Regions from separate parts of the Vreelandella janggokensis genome, predicted to be linked through region 3. Evidence: predicted binding sites of a transcription regulator. Region 3 holds the regulator's gene; each other region holds the start of a gene.
The links. Region 3 encodes FNR, which switches genes on or off when oxygen is low (the NO sensors DNR and NnrR bind a similar motif). Its sites were predicted from a motif close to TTGATNTANATCAA; they were not measured.
Positions count from the first base shown of each region.

Region 1: QC816_RS16115 (cytochrome ubiquinol oxidase subunit I) is a predicted target of FNR. The motif match lies at 1,345-1,358, and genes of this name have one in related genera.
Region 2: QC816_RS17915 (OmpW/AlkL family protein) is a predicted target of FNR. The motif match lies at 1,386-1,399, and genes of this name have one in related genera.
Region 4: QC816_RS03070 (DUF2933 domain-containing protein) is a predicted target of FNR. The motif match lies at 1,156-1,169, and genes of this name have one in related genera.

Region 1 covers NZ_JARWAJ010000006.1:225,404-228,506, reverse strand. Annotated here, with positions in the region: gene QC816_RS16115 (cytochrome ubiquinol oxidase subunit I) at 1-1,164, opposite strand, end outside; gene QC816_RS16110 (calcium/sodium antiporter) at 1,400-2,374, opposite strand; gene QC816_RS16105 (paraquat-inducible protein A) at 2,595-3,103, shown strand, end outside.
Region 2 covers NZ_JARWAJ010000009.1:28,488-31,590, forward strand. Annotated here, with positions in the region: gene QC816_RS17910 (YqcC family protein) at 237-569, shown strand; gene QC816_RS17915 (OmpW/AlkL family protein) at 643-1,269, opposite strand; gene putA (bifunctional proline dehydrogenase/L-glutamate gamma-semialdehyde dehydrogenase PutA) at 1,621-3,103, opposite strand, start outside.
Region 3 covers NZ_JARWAJ010000001.1:110,642-113,744, reverse strand. Annotated here, with positions in the region: gene hemN (oxygen-independent coproporphyrinogen III oxidase) at 1-1,329, shown strand, start outside; gene fnr (fumarate/nitrate reduction transcriptional regulator Fnr) at 1,393-2,130, shown strand; gene ttcA (tRNA 2-thiocytidine(32) synthetase TtcA) at 2,127-3,050, opposite strand.
Region 4 covers NZ_JARWAJ010000001.1:658,760-661,862, reverse strand. Annotated here, with positions in the region: gene QC816_RS03080 (NADH-quinone oxidoreductase subunit A) at 1-175, opposite strand, end outside; gene QC816_RS03075 (Spy/CpxP family protein refolding chaperone) at 505-1,011, opposite strand; gene QC816_RS03070 (DUF2933 domain-containing protein) at 1,359-1,562, shown strand; gene QC816_RS03065 (cation transporter) at 1,593-1,937, shown strand; gene QC816_RS03060 (hypothetical protein) at 2,086-2,307, shown strand; partial or broken gene QC816_RS03055 (IS3 family transposase) at 2,301-2,901, shown strand; tRNA gene QC816_RS03050 (tRNA-Ser) at 3,039-3,103, opposite strand, start outside.

The DNA.
Region 1 (3,103 bases), on a different contig from region 3:
ACCGTAGACCAGCCATGGCGCGCGCCCCGACTCGGTGACCACCCAGCCGGCCAGCACTGCCAGGAAAGGGGAAATAATCATACCTACCAGTGTTTTAAGATAGAGCGGCGACTGGAAGAAACGTCCTCCACGGCGTAAAAACAAGCCAACCGTCGCGACGGCTATCATCAAAAGTCCAATCCCCACCATCACACGAAACGACCAGAAGACAAGCGCCACAGGGGGCTGTTCATCAGGCGCCATTTCGTTGATACCCGGGACTACGCCGTCCGCACTATGGGTCAGAATGAGGCTGGCCAGGCTGGGAACACCGATTTCAAAGCGGTTTTCCTGAGCTTCCTGATCGGGCAAGGCGAACAGCAAAAGTGGCACGTTGGACTGGGTTTCCCAATTACCTTCCATTGCCGCCACTTTGGTTGGCTGATGTTCTAACGTGTTGAGGCCGTGGAAATCACCGACAACAGCCTGCGCTGGCGCCAGGAAAAGCAACAGCCACAGGCACATTGAAAGGGCTTTTTTATTGGCTTCAACATCACGGTGACGCAGGAGGAACCAGGCGCTGACACCTGCGACCACAAAACCACCGGTCAGGAACGACGCCATGCCCATATGCACAAAGCGATACCAGAAGGAGGGGTTGAAAATTGCCGCCATCCAGGAAGTGATATGGAAGCGACCATCCACCATTTCATAGCCCGCAGGTGTTTGCATCCAGCTATTGGCAGAGAGGATCCAGAACGAGGAAATAAAGGTTCCGACCGCCACCATGATCGCGGCAAAAAGGTGCACCCCTTCTGGCACTTTTCCACGCCCGAAGAGCAATACACCCAGAAACGCCGCCTCAAGGAAGAAAGCGGTGACCACTTCGTAACTGAGTACAGGCCCAAGGAAATTTGACGTGGCAAAAGAAAAGTTGCTCCAGTTCGTACCGAACTGAAACGACATCACAATGCCTGTCACCACCCCCATGCCAAACACAACGGCAAACATCTTGGTCCAGAATTGTGCCAGGCGATCCCAGGCATCGTTTTCCGTTTTATAGAATATCCCGTGCAGCACGGCAATGTAGGACGCCAGCCCAATCGTGAAGACAGGGAAGATAGCGTGAAAACACACAACAAATGCGAACTGGAGTCTCGATAGCAATAGCGGATCAAGTTCCATAACTCCCTCCTAAGGCCCCATAGAACCTTCGTTTCAAAGGTTTAAAACAAGCTTAGGTGAGCCCCTTTGGATCACGCTCTTCTTTTTATAGTCACTAAGCTTATTTGATCAACAACCCCTTGAGTTTACAGCTTAGAAGGTATGGATGCGGCATGCGTTTTGGGTTTTCACCGTGTCGCGTTGACGCAGGTCAATTTTTAAGTCGCAACCAATAGCGACTGTTGCGACAAGCGACTCAGGCCAACACCACCACACTCACCAGATAGCCTGTATAGGCGATAAAAAGCGCCAATAAACCACCGCCCTCAAAACGGTTGATACGCCGTGGGCGCCCTTTCCAGGAGAACGCGAACAACATCATCAGCACCGTCATCACCAGCATGACAATCCAGTCACGCTGAAGCACCTCCTGGCCGGTTTCAATCGGTGTAATGACGCCTGCCAACCCCACCACGGCGAGGCTGTTGAACAGGTTCGACCCCACGACATTGCCGAGCACCATATCGTGTTCATTACGTCGCAGTGCGGTAATCGATGAGGCCAGCTCAGGTAATGAGGTACCAATCGCCACAACGGTCAAGCCAATGATCAGGTCACTGACGCCAAACGCGACAGCGATCTCGACAGCCCCCCAGACCAAAAGACGTGAACTGGCAATCAACAGCACCAGACCAACCAGGGTCCACATAATGGCTTTACCGCGCGACATGGGCTTGCTATCCAGCGTTTCCGCCACTTCCGAGACAAGTGCATCGTCCTGCTGGCCTTTAGAACGCACAACGCTGATAACGATAAATACCACCAATGCCAGCAATAAACAGACCGCCTCCCAGCGGGCTACCCAACCATCCAATAGCATCAGCCCGGTTACCAGCATCACTACCAGTAACAACGGTATCTCTTTGCGAATGACGCTCGAGTGCACGGCCAATGGGGCCAGTAAAGCAACAAACCCCAGCACCAGACCAATATTGGCGATGTTGGAACCGTAGGCATTACCCACCGCCAACCCCGGATTACCTTGCATTGCTGCCAGTACCGATACCATCATCTCGGGAGCCGATGTACCAAAACCGATGACCAGCATGCCAATCAACAGGGGGGAAAGCCCCAGCCACCGGGACGTCGCCGCGGCGCCATCAATAAATTTTTCAGCGCTCCAGATAAGCAGTATCAAGCCAACGACAACGGCGATAAGAGCAAGTAACATAAGGTTCCTTTGGATGGCGTTTTCATGGGGTGTCGATGATCTGAGCCTTGAATGGCCAGACATGACCGTATAAGCGGCAAATGAGCGTGGCGATCATTATTCATTCATCGCTCAAGGTCAACGACAACCTATTCACGATTCGATGAATTTTACCCAACATTTGACAGACTTATAAACGAGAGCGTATTGCTTTGCCTACTCACGCTAGCGAGATCACCATTTGTCCCAGAACTGGCTACCTAAACACCCCAATTTGAAGGTCAATGCACCGCTTGTTGACCAACAACCGCCGGAGACCCGCACCCAGAGGCGGCGCCTGCGCGCCTGTCACGAATGTGACTGGATAGCAGCGTTACCCCCCCTTAAATCCGGTGAAAAAGCCTGCTGCCCACGTTGCTCGCATGTCCTGGTCAAGCGTAACCGGTACCCCGCCCAGCGCAGCATGGCGCTCGCGATGGCCTCGCTTATTGCGCTTTTACTGGCCGTCTCCTACCCGTTTGTCAGTTTCAGCTACAGCGGGGTGAGCAACCGTATCGAACTTGCCGAAACGGCAACCACCCTGATTGCCTTTCATCAACCCCTGGTGGCTATCGGCGTTATCATGACCATCGTGGTATTACCTGCTGTGTATTTGATAGGTACCCTGTGGCTGCAATACGGCTTGTTACGCAACGCCCCGTTGCCCTTTAGTCGTTCGACGGCTCGTTCATTGAGCCATTTAACGCCCTG
Region 2 (3,103 bases), on a different contig from region 3:
CTGTCAGCCGTAGGCATTGATAATATCACGCCTTTTTTACTGTCTGGTTAAAAATTAAACAGTCATCGCCAACCCGCATGGGGAACGCGGATGCGATACCTTTCCATAGCTTATCCACAGTCTCTTGCAGGTTTTCTGTGAATCTGTGAATAACGAAGATCTCGGTGGATGAGTGGCAACTCAGCCATAGAGTTGGGATAATGCCCTTTAAATATCTGATTCAACATAGGTGGTTTATGGGCGCACATCGCGAGCTTCATACCGCGCTTCTTGATCTTGAAGCGACGCTAAAGGCCGCTGACCTATGGCGTATGCCAATCCCTGAGACAGCGGCTTTTTCCAGCCAGCAGCCGTTCTGTGTCGATACAATGTCGCTGCTCCAGTGGCTGCGCTTTGTATTTATCGCGCGCCTGGAGTCGCTGGTTGAAGCTTGTGGGCCGATGCCGGCCAAATGTGAGGTGGCACCCGCCGTGGCGGCCTATTTGCAGCAGGAGCAGACACCCGCCCATCATCAACTGCTCGTTGTGCGGGCTGTGGAGAGAGTGGATAAGGTCGTCACTGAAAACTGAAGGCCGATGTAACAACAAAGCCCGCCGCAAGGCAGGCTTTGTGGATAACGCCTGAGAGTTATTGGCTGTCAGCCTAGAAACGATAGCTGAGGCCACCCATGACCACGACAGGGTCGATCTCAACGGTACCTGCCGCTGCACCGTTAATGCTGGCATCAGTATCAATGTCGATGTACCAAGCCGCAGCGTTCAGCGCCCAGTGGTCATCAATCAGCAGGTCGACGCCTACCTGGCCTGCCGCGCCCCAGGAGTCATCCAGATCTAAATCACCAGTCGTCAGCTCTTCATCGGAGAAGTGGGTGTAGTTAACACCTGCACCCACATAAGGCTGTACCCGGGACTGCGTGCCGCCCAGCGGGTAATACTGGAGCGTCAGGGTTGGCGGTAGGTGCTTGGTGGAGGCGATATTACCACCGTTCAGGTGGATATCGTGCTCGAACGGAAGCGCCGCCAGGAGCTCCACGCCAACGTTATCGAGAAAGCGGTAGCCCAGGGTGAACGCAAACTCGGTTTCATCCTGTACATCCACGGCCAACGCACCGTTGGCCAGTGAGCCGTTGTCGCTTTTAGGGGCGACTTTGGCAACACCAACGCGGGTAAAGACATCACCCGCGCCGTAAGCGAAAGCCTGGCTGCTGGTTATCAGCGCCGCAGCGGCAACGGTGGATACAAGTAGGGTAGGCAGGACGGCTTTACGCATGGGGGCACTCCTGATGTTAAAACAGACAGTTTCAAACGACTCGTTGCAACGCTGGACGGCTATTCGCTAGCCGTTTAACGATGTGACCAGTGTAACGAGATCCAGTGAGCGGATTATTGATCCAGGGCAAGGGTTGTTAGGCAGGTATTATCAAAGAGGAGAGGTATGTGGAGTGGCCTGATTCAGGGGCGGGCCACCGGTCAATTGGATAATCCAGAAAAACGCTATTGCCAATAAAAAAGCCACTCACGAGGAGTGGCTAACGATTGATTGCTGAGACAGTCTGGAAGGAGGAGGGCGCCGCATAAAACCGCTGCCCCCCCTCCAGGGCACTAACCACTCAATACCGGTCTATTCGGCGGTGGCCAGCAGGCTGGCGTTGCCACCGGCTGCGGTGGTGTCAATGCACAGATGGCGTTCGACCACGTAGCGATCCGGCGAGATGGTTTGGGTCTCGAGCGGTATGATGGCGCCATCGCGCTTGGCCAGGGCTGTGCGCAGTTCACAGGTCCAGTCGCTGTCGCCAGCGGCGGCGACCGCCGCGATACCTTTGATGTCACTCAACGTCTCGGCCGAGACGCTTCCATCAAGCCCGGCGACGGGCACCCCGGCATCAATCAGCGGTTTCACCGCCTGTTCGGCGCCTGGCGCGACCAAGACGGCCGCACAGCCAGTACCGAGGGCCTGTGCGGCTTGGGCGATGGCAATATCCAGGGTTGGCCCGAGGCACAGAACCGCTCCCTTCGGGTACATCGCCAAGCGGTTACTTTCACCCGTTGGCCCCGGCAGCGTCTGCGGCGTCATGTCCAACGCAGCCGTCTCGTTGAGCGCCTTGCGTATCACGCCGCCTTTGCCGGATAGCGCCTTGCGTAGCACTTCGATCCGGTTGGGTCGCACCGCCCAGTTGCGCGCATCCAGTCCATCAAGCGCGGATTGGAGATCACCCAGTGAGACCGCTTTTCCTTCTGGTGCATTCCTGTGCTCGGCCTCCGCGGTGCGGCGGAAGCGTGTCACGTAGAGCGGGCCACCGGCCTTGGGGCCGGTGCCTGATAGGCCCTCGCCGCCGAACGGCTGGGAACCGACGATAGCACCGATCTGGTTACGGTTGACGTAGACGTTGCCGACATGGATGCGCTCGACGATCTGCTGCACGCGGTCATCGATACGAGTATGCAGGCCGAAGGTCAGCCCGTAGCCCTTGCCGTTGATGTCATCGACCACCTTGTCGATATCCCGCGCCTTGAAGGTGGCCACGTGCAACACCGGGCCAAAGATTTCACGCTCGAGATCCTCGATGCCGCCAACATCGATCACCGCCGGGGTAACGAAGGTGCCGGTCTCCGGCGCTGAAAGTTTCTTCAGCACCTTGCCGTTCTTCTCGTTCGTCGCTACATAATCGCTGATTTCCTGTTGGGCATCGGCGTCAATCACCGGCGACACGTCAGTATCGGTATTCCAGGGGTCGCCGATGGTCAGCGCGTCCATGGCACCGTAGAGCATGTTGAGCAACCGGTCCCGGGCCTCTTCCTGGACATACAGCATGCGCAGCGCGGAGCAGCGCTGACCGGCCGACTGGAAGGAGGAAATCAGGATGTCGCGTACCGCCTGCTCGGTGAGCGCCGTGGAATCGACGATCATGGAGTTGAGCCCGCCGGTTTCGGCGATTAGCACGGCATCAGGCCCGGCGTTCTCGGCCAGCGCCTTGTGGATGATCTGCGCCACCGGGGTCGAGCCGGTAAAGCAGACACCGGCAATTCGCGGATCGCTGGTCAGCGGTCCACCTACCGTCGGGCCATCGCCCGGGAGTAGCTGCAGCGCCGCTTCAGGCAAACCG
Region 3 (3,103 bases):
GGACCGCGCTATACATCCTACCCGACCGCGCTATCCTTTGACGCGGCGTTCACTGCCGACGAGTTTAGCGCGGCACTGCAACGCAGTAACGAAGCTCAACGACCACTATCACTGTATGTGCACGTCCCCTTCTGCCGCAAAGTCTGCTTTTACTGTGCGTGCAACAAGATCGCGACCAAAAACACCGCGCTCGCCGCGCCCTACCTCGCAAGGCTCGACACGGAAATGGCGCTGACAGCGCAGCATCTGGATACCCGACGCCCGGTTGAACAGCTCCACTGGGGCGGTGGCACACCGACGTTTCTGACTCTCGATCAAATGAGCGAACTGGTGGATAAGCTGGATGCGCACTTCGGGCTTTCAGACGCCCCTGAGCGCGACTATGCCATCGAAATCGACCCTCGCGAAGCCGATGTGCTGACGCTGCGTCATCTACAGTCACTGGGTTTCAATCGCTTGAGCCTGGGCGTACAAGACCTCGATCCACGGGTTCAAAAGGCGATCAATCGCCCCCAGCCGCGGGCGCTAACCGAAACGTTGATGGACGAAGCCCATCGACTGGGCTTCCGTTCGTTAAACCTCGACTTGATTTACGGCCTGCCCAGACAAACCCCAGACAGCTTTGCACAAACCCTTCGCCAGGTGATCGAGCTGAACCCCGCACGCCTGTCGGTCTTCAATTACGCCCATTTGCCCCAGCGCTTCCCTCCACAGCGACGGATCCTTGATGCCGAGCTACCCAGTCACAACGAAAAGCTGGCGATGCTGCGCATCACGATTGAATTGCTCACAACCGCCGGCTACGTGCATATCGGCATGGACCATTTTGCCCGCCCTGATGACAGCCTGGCCATCGCCCAGCGTCACGGTACGCTACAACGCAACTTTCAAGGTTATTCCAGCCACGCCCAATGCGACCTTATCGGCCTTGGGGTCTCCGCCATTTCACGCCTGAATGACAGCTACGCACAAAACAAAAGCACGCTTGAGCACTACGAGGCGGCGATTGACCAAGGGCAACTGGCCACACAACGCGGCATACGGCTATGTCGAGACGACCTGCTTCGCCGTGAAGCCATCGAGCGTTTAATGTGCGATATGCGGCTCGACTTGTCAGCGCTCAGTGAGCGCTGGCAGGTCGATGCGCGAGATTATTTTCAATCGGCCTTGAACGCCCTGGAGCAGGCGCAACACGACGGCTTGATCGATATCCGCGGCAGTTTACTGGAGGTGACGCCTGTCGGACGCCTGTTAATACGCCACCTGGCCATGGCCTTTGATGCACGCTTGCTTTCTCAGACCGACAACCACTACTCGAATATTGTTTAGCAGTTGTTATTCATGGGCACACGCTTCCATAATGAACATACGAATTCTCTTTTGGAGACTCTAATGCTGGAAGCCCCGCAACGGCGGCGCGCCGTCCTGCACGAAGCACGCTGCCAGACCTGCAGCTTGAGTTCGCTGTGCCTGCCGCTGGCACTGGAGCTTGAGGATATCGATCAATTTGACGCGATCATTCGGCGACGCGCCCCCCTCAAGAAAGGAGAGCATCTGTTTCATCAGGGGGATGCCTTCAACAGTGTCTATGCGGTGCGCTCTGGTAGCCTCAAGCAGGTCACCAGCGAAGGTGGCGGGCATGACCAACTGACCAACTTTTACCTGCCCAGTGAATTGGTGGGGCTTGATGCTATCGATGAGCCGCACTACCCCGGCAGCGTAATCGCCTTGGAAACCACCACTGTGTGTGAGATTCCCTTTGACCGCCTGGACCAACTGTCTGAGAAACTGCCCGAGTTACGCGGCCAGATATATCGCAGCATGAGCAAAGAACTGCGCAATGACCGGCGGATGATGCGTCTGCTATCGGGCAAGACCGCTGATCAGCGATTGGCAACCTTCCTGGTCACGCTTTCCGATCGCTTCCGTCGCCGGGGTTACTCGCCCTATAGCTTCCGTCTTTCCATGCCCAGGGCTGATATCGGCAACTACCTGGGCCTTGCCGTTGAGACCGTCAGCCGGATTGTCAGTCGCTTCCAGTCCCAGGACGTGGTAGCCATTTCCGGTCGTGAGGTAAACATTCTCGACATGGCGAAGCTTCAACGACTCGCCGAAGAAGAGCCCGCTTAACCGACGTTGAGCGCCTGAATACGCCCAGCCCTCAATTCCGCCTGCTTGGCCTCCAGCCCGGCAAAGTCGAACAGGTCGCGGTCGGCCAGCTGTGAAGGCGCGACGTTGGTGACGGCCTTGAACATGCTTTCCAGGCGGCCAGGGTGTTTCTTGTTCCATTCGGCCAACATTTCCTTGACCACCTGGCGCTGCATATTGGGCTGGGAGCCGCACAGGTTGCAGGGGATAATGGGAAACGCCATCAAACGCGCGTACTCGGCAATATCCGCTTCTTTGCAGTAGGCCAGCGGCCGGATGACGATATTCTTGCCATCATCGGAGAGCAGCTTGGGCGGCATTGATTTCAAACTGCCACCGAAAAACATGTTCAAAAACAGCGTTTCCAGGATATCTTCCCGGTGATGCCCCAGGGCGATCTTGGTCGCACCGATTTCCTCGGCAAAGCCATACAGCGACCCGCGCCGCAAGCGCGAACACAGCGCGCAGGTGGTTTTGCCTTCGGGGGTTTTCTCCTTCACCACCGAATAGGTATCACGTTCCAGAATGTGGTAGTCCACACCGCGTTGCTCGAGATAGGTCGGCAGCACATGCTCGGGAAACCCCGGCTGTTTCTGGTCCATGTTGACGGCTATCAGCGAGAAGTTGACCGGCGCGTTGCGCTGCAGGCTGAGCAGCATTTCCAGCATGGTGTAGCTATCCTTGCCACCGCTCAGGCACACCATGACGCGGTCACCTTCGTCGATCATGCGATAGTCGATAATCGCATTGCCCGCTTCACGGCGGAGCCGCTTTTGCAGCTTATTGAACTCGCGTTTTTGTCTGACATCTTGGGACTCCGAAGTGTCAGCCGCTTCGGATAAGCTGGATGTCGCGTCGGCAGTCGCCAACGCTGGATCAAAATGAACAAGATCATGTTGCATGGTAATAGCACTGCCGATGGTAAGAGAAGCAGCCGTTATTCTAGCAACTCACA
Region 4 (3,103 bases), 550 kb from region 3:
AGCGCCCCCATACCGGATCCCGCGACAGAGCTCCGGAACTCGCCGGCACATCCTTGCCCGGCTCCTGACGTGTCAGGCCTATCGCGCGGGCAAGCGAATACAGACAGAAAACGCTGCCTACGACGCCAATCGCCAGTGCCAGCAGTAAGCTGTATTGCTCCAAAAGAGTCATCATCTGACCTCCTGATTAATCAACCAAGCATGTCCCGCACCTAAGTCGATGACCACCGAGAGTCGAAAAATAGTAGAGCACCCGCAAGCTATGCGCCGTGCCTGGGAGAATAGCCCGACCCACTGATAGCATTATAGAGGGTTTATGTCCCTGATCCGTAAACGCGAATACCTAGTAAGGCTCGTCTTGCGGCCTTGGTGTACACGGTGTATCAATCGCAATACCGGCTAAACCAGTACCGTCGATATCCGGTTTTTGGTCAAACAGTGCCATCACAGCTTCCATCGGCACATGGCATCACTCCTAATTCACAAAGTGGTACTCACCAAGGCTTATTGCTGGCCATGGTGGCTTGGCATGTTTCCCTTCATCTGTTGTCGCTGCTCGTCGGTCAACAGGTCCTGCATCTGATTATGCATGCTCACTTTATCGGCCATCATGTCGCCATGTAGGTTAGCCATTTGACCGTGCAGCGCTTTTACTTCCTCCGGATCAGGCCGCTCGGCCTGCATGATTATCATCATGTCATCACTCAGGTTCATCATTTCGCCCATCCGCTCCAATTGAGTAGAGCGATGTTCCTGGCGCATCTCGCGCATCGAGCTCATTTGTTCGTCGTCGAGTATGCCGGACATCGGACCCATACCACCCATCATGGGGCAAGGCATCATGCCACCTTGGCCTCCCATCATCATGCCAGGACCCATGCCGCTTTGGCCGCCCATCATACCGCCCTGACCTTGGGCGCCTTGGTTCATGCCTTGAGCGAAGGTGGCGCTGCTTGTGGCACCAAGGCTTGCAGCCAACGCAATGGCAACGATCTTCTTATACTTAGCCATATCAATTTCCTCTCATCGTGTTGCGGGTCGAGAAGTCGCCTTACTCCAATAAAAATGGAAGAAGACAGAGTTAACTTCCGTTATAAGCCTACAACCTATAGGTAGCCCGCAGGTCAAAGAGAAACCAAACCCGATACCTCAATATTGTCACAAGTCAATTTTTGTCGACCGTTTTGAAATCTGTTTCAGGTTGATATGTTATAAAAAACTAGGCGACTTCAGATAACTACGGCGTGTAATTTCAGTTTAAATTCAGATTAACGGGCTATTTTTGGGGTAACGAGGGCATATAACCATCGACAAACAACCGTTACCTCTTTACCCCCTGAAGTGCTATAGGAGTGCCTATGAGTCAAAAAACTAGCCGTCTGCTGATGATGTGGATACCGCTTGCCGGGTTTGTCATTTTGGTGGGTTACTTGATGGGAACAGATCACCGCTTTCACCTCTTTCAGGCCTTACCTTTACTTTTTTTGGCAGCCTGTCCATTGATGCATTTTTTTATGCATCGACATCACGGTGGGCACGGCGATAAAGCAAATAAGGAGTGAAACACCCTTTAAATCATGCGGGGGATCATTATGAAACCGAAACATCAAGAGCATCGCTTAGGCGTTTCCGAAAACACATTAGTGACTCGGAATTTAAAAATCCAACGCCATGAGCGTGAGCGCATCGACGACGCAATAGCGGATATCGATCAGCTTTACGGGATGGATAAGGTAGTCTACGACGAAAAACACAGGCATATCTGTCTCGCTTACGATGCGCTGCGGCTATGCATTGATGATGTCGAAAAGATCCTTATACGCCATGGGATCGAGGTCAGCGCTGACCGATGGAACTGCTTCAAGGAAGAGTATTACCGCTTCGTCGACCAGAACGTTAAAGACAACGCCAAGAAAGAGCCTTGGAGTTGTCATTAAAACGCAGTCTTTCGTTAATCGGTACTGTAGTAGGGACTAGAAAAAAGGGGCAACGTGGTAACCATCGCCGTCGGTGGTAAGGCTCTGTGTCAGGTGGCCGTGGCTGATACCATCAAGCAGGAGTTGGTAGCAGCCATTCGCGTCATGCATGACCTCGGGCCTCCACGTCGTGATGATGATCGCCGGCACCAACGAACGCGCCGCCATCAGCCTGTTGCACCCGATAATTGGTGTTATCGACATGACCACCAGCTCGCTGTCGGTGATCAGCAACTCTTTGCTGTTGAAGCGACGCAATGCACGCGAGCAACCCGAACGACCCAGCTACAAACTCAATGTCATATCTCATGGCATGATGCTCGTCGCGTGAAAGAGGCATTCGGCCAGAGCAAGCAGCTCAATGGGGCTCGACGCATTCAGGCTACACTGGTGACCGATGGTCACCCATATGATGTCAAAACGATAGGTGCCAGTATGCGGCGCCAGTCGTAGGTGCCAAAGGCTGCCCGCAAGTTCGTCGTCACCACAGACAGCGACCATAGCTTGCCTGTGTCGCCCAACTTATTGGAGCAGAACTTTGTGGCAACCGCCCCGAACCAGAAGTGGGCCGGTGACATCACGTACCTGATGAGCTCTGAAGGTTGGCTGTATCTAGCCGTCATCATTGACCTGTATTCGCGCTCTGTCGTCGGCTGGTCCATGAATAACAGGATGACGGCAGACCTACCTGGTCTGCTATGCGCTGGAAATGGCGCTGTGGCGACGCAATTTCCGCATCGGGGTGATCTGTCACAGTGACCATGGAAGCCAGTACTGTTCACGCGCCTACCTGGATCGGCTGCGAACGCAGCAGTTGCGTCAAAGTATGAGCCTTAAAGGCAACTGCTGGGAAAACGCCTGCGTGGAAAGCTTCATCCATTCAATGAAAGTGGAAGCAATCCACTACGAGCCGATAAATTTGCGATGTCTAAAAAGGAGAATCGTCCAAAGGCGTTCACTGTGATTCTGTAGAAGCCAATACGAAAGTGTGGGCCAAGGTGTGGGTCAGTTATAAGCAGGGAACAAAAAAGCCGCTGAAATCAGCGGCTTAATCTATGTTTTTGGCGGAGGAGGAGGGATTCGAACCCTCGAAGCCTTTCGACTTACACACTTTCCAGGCGTGCTCC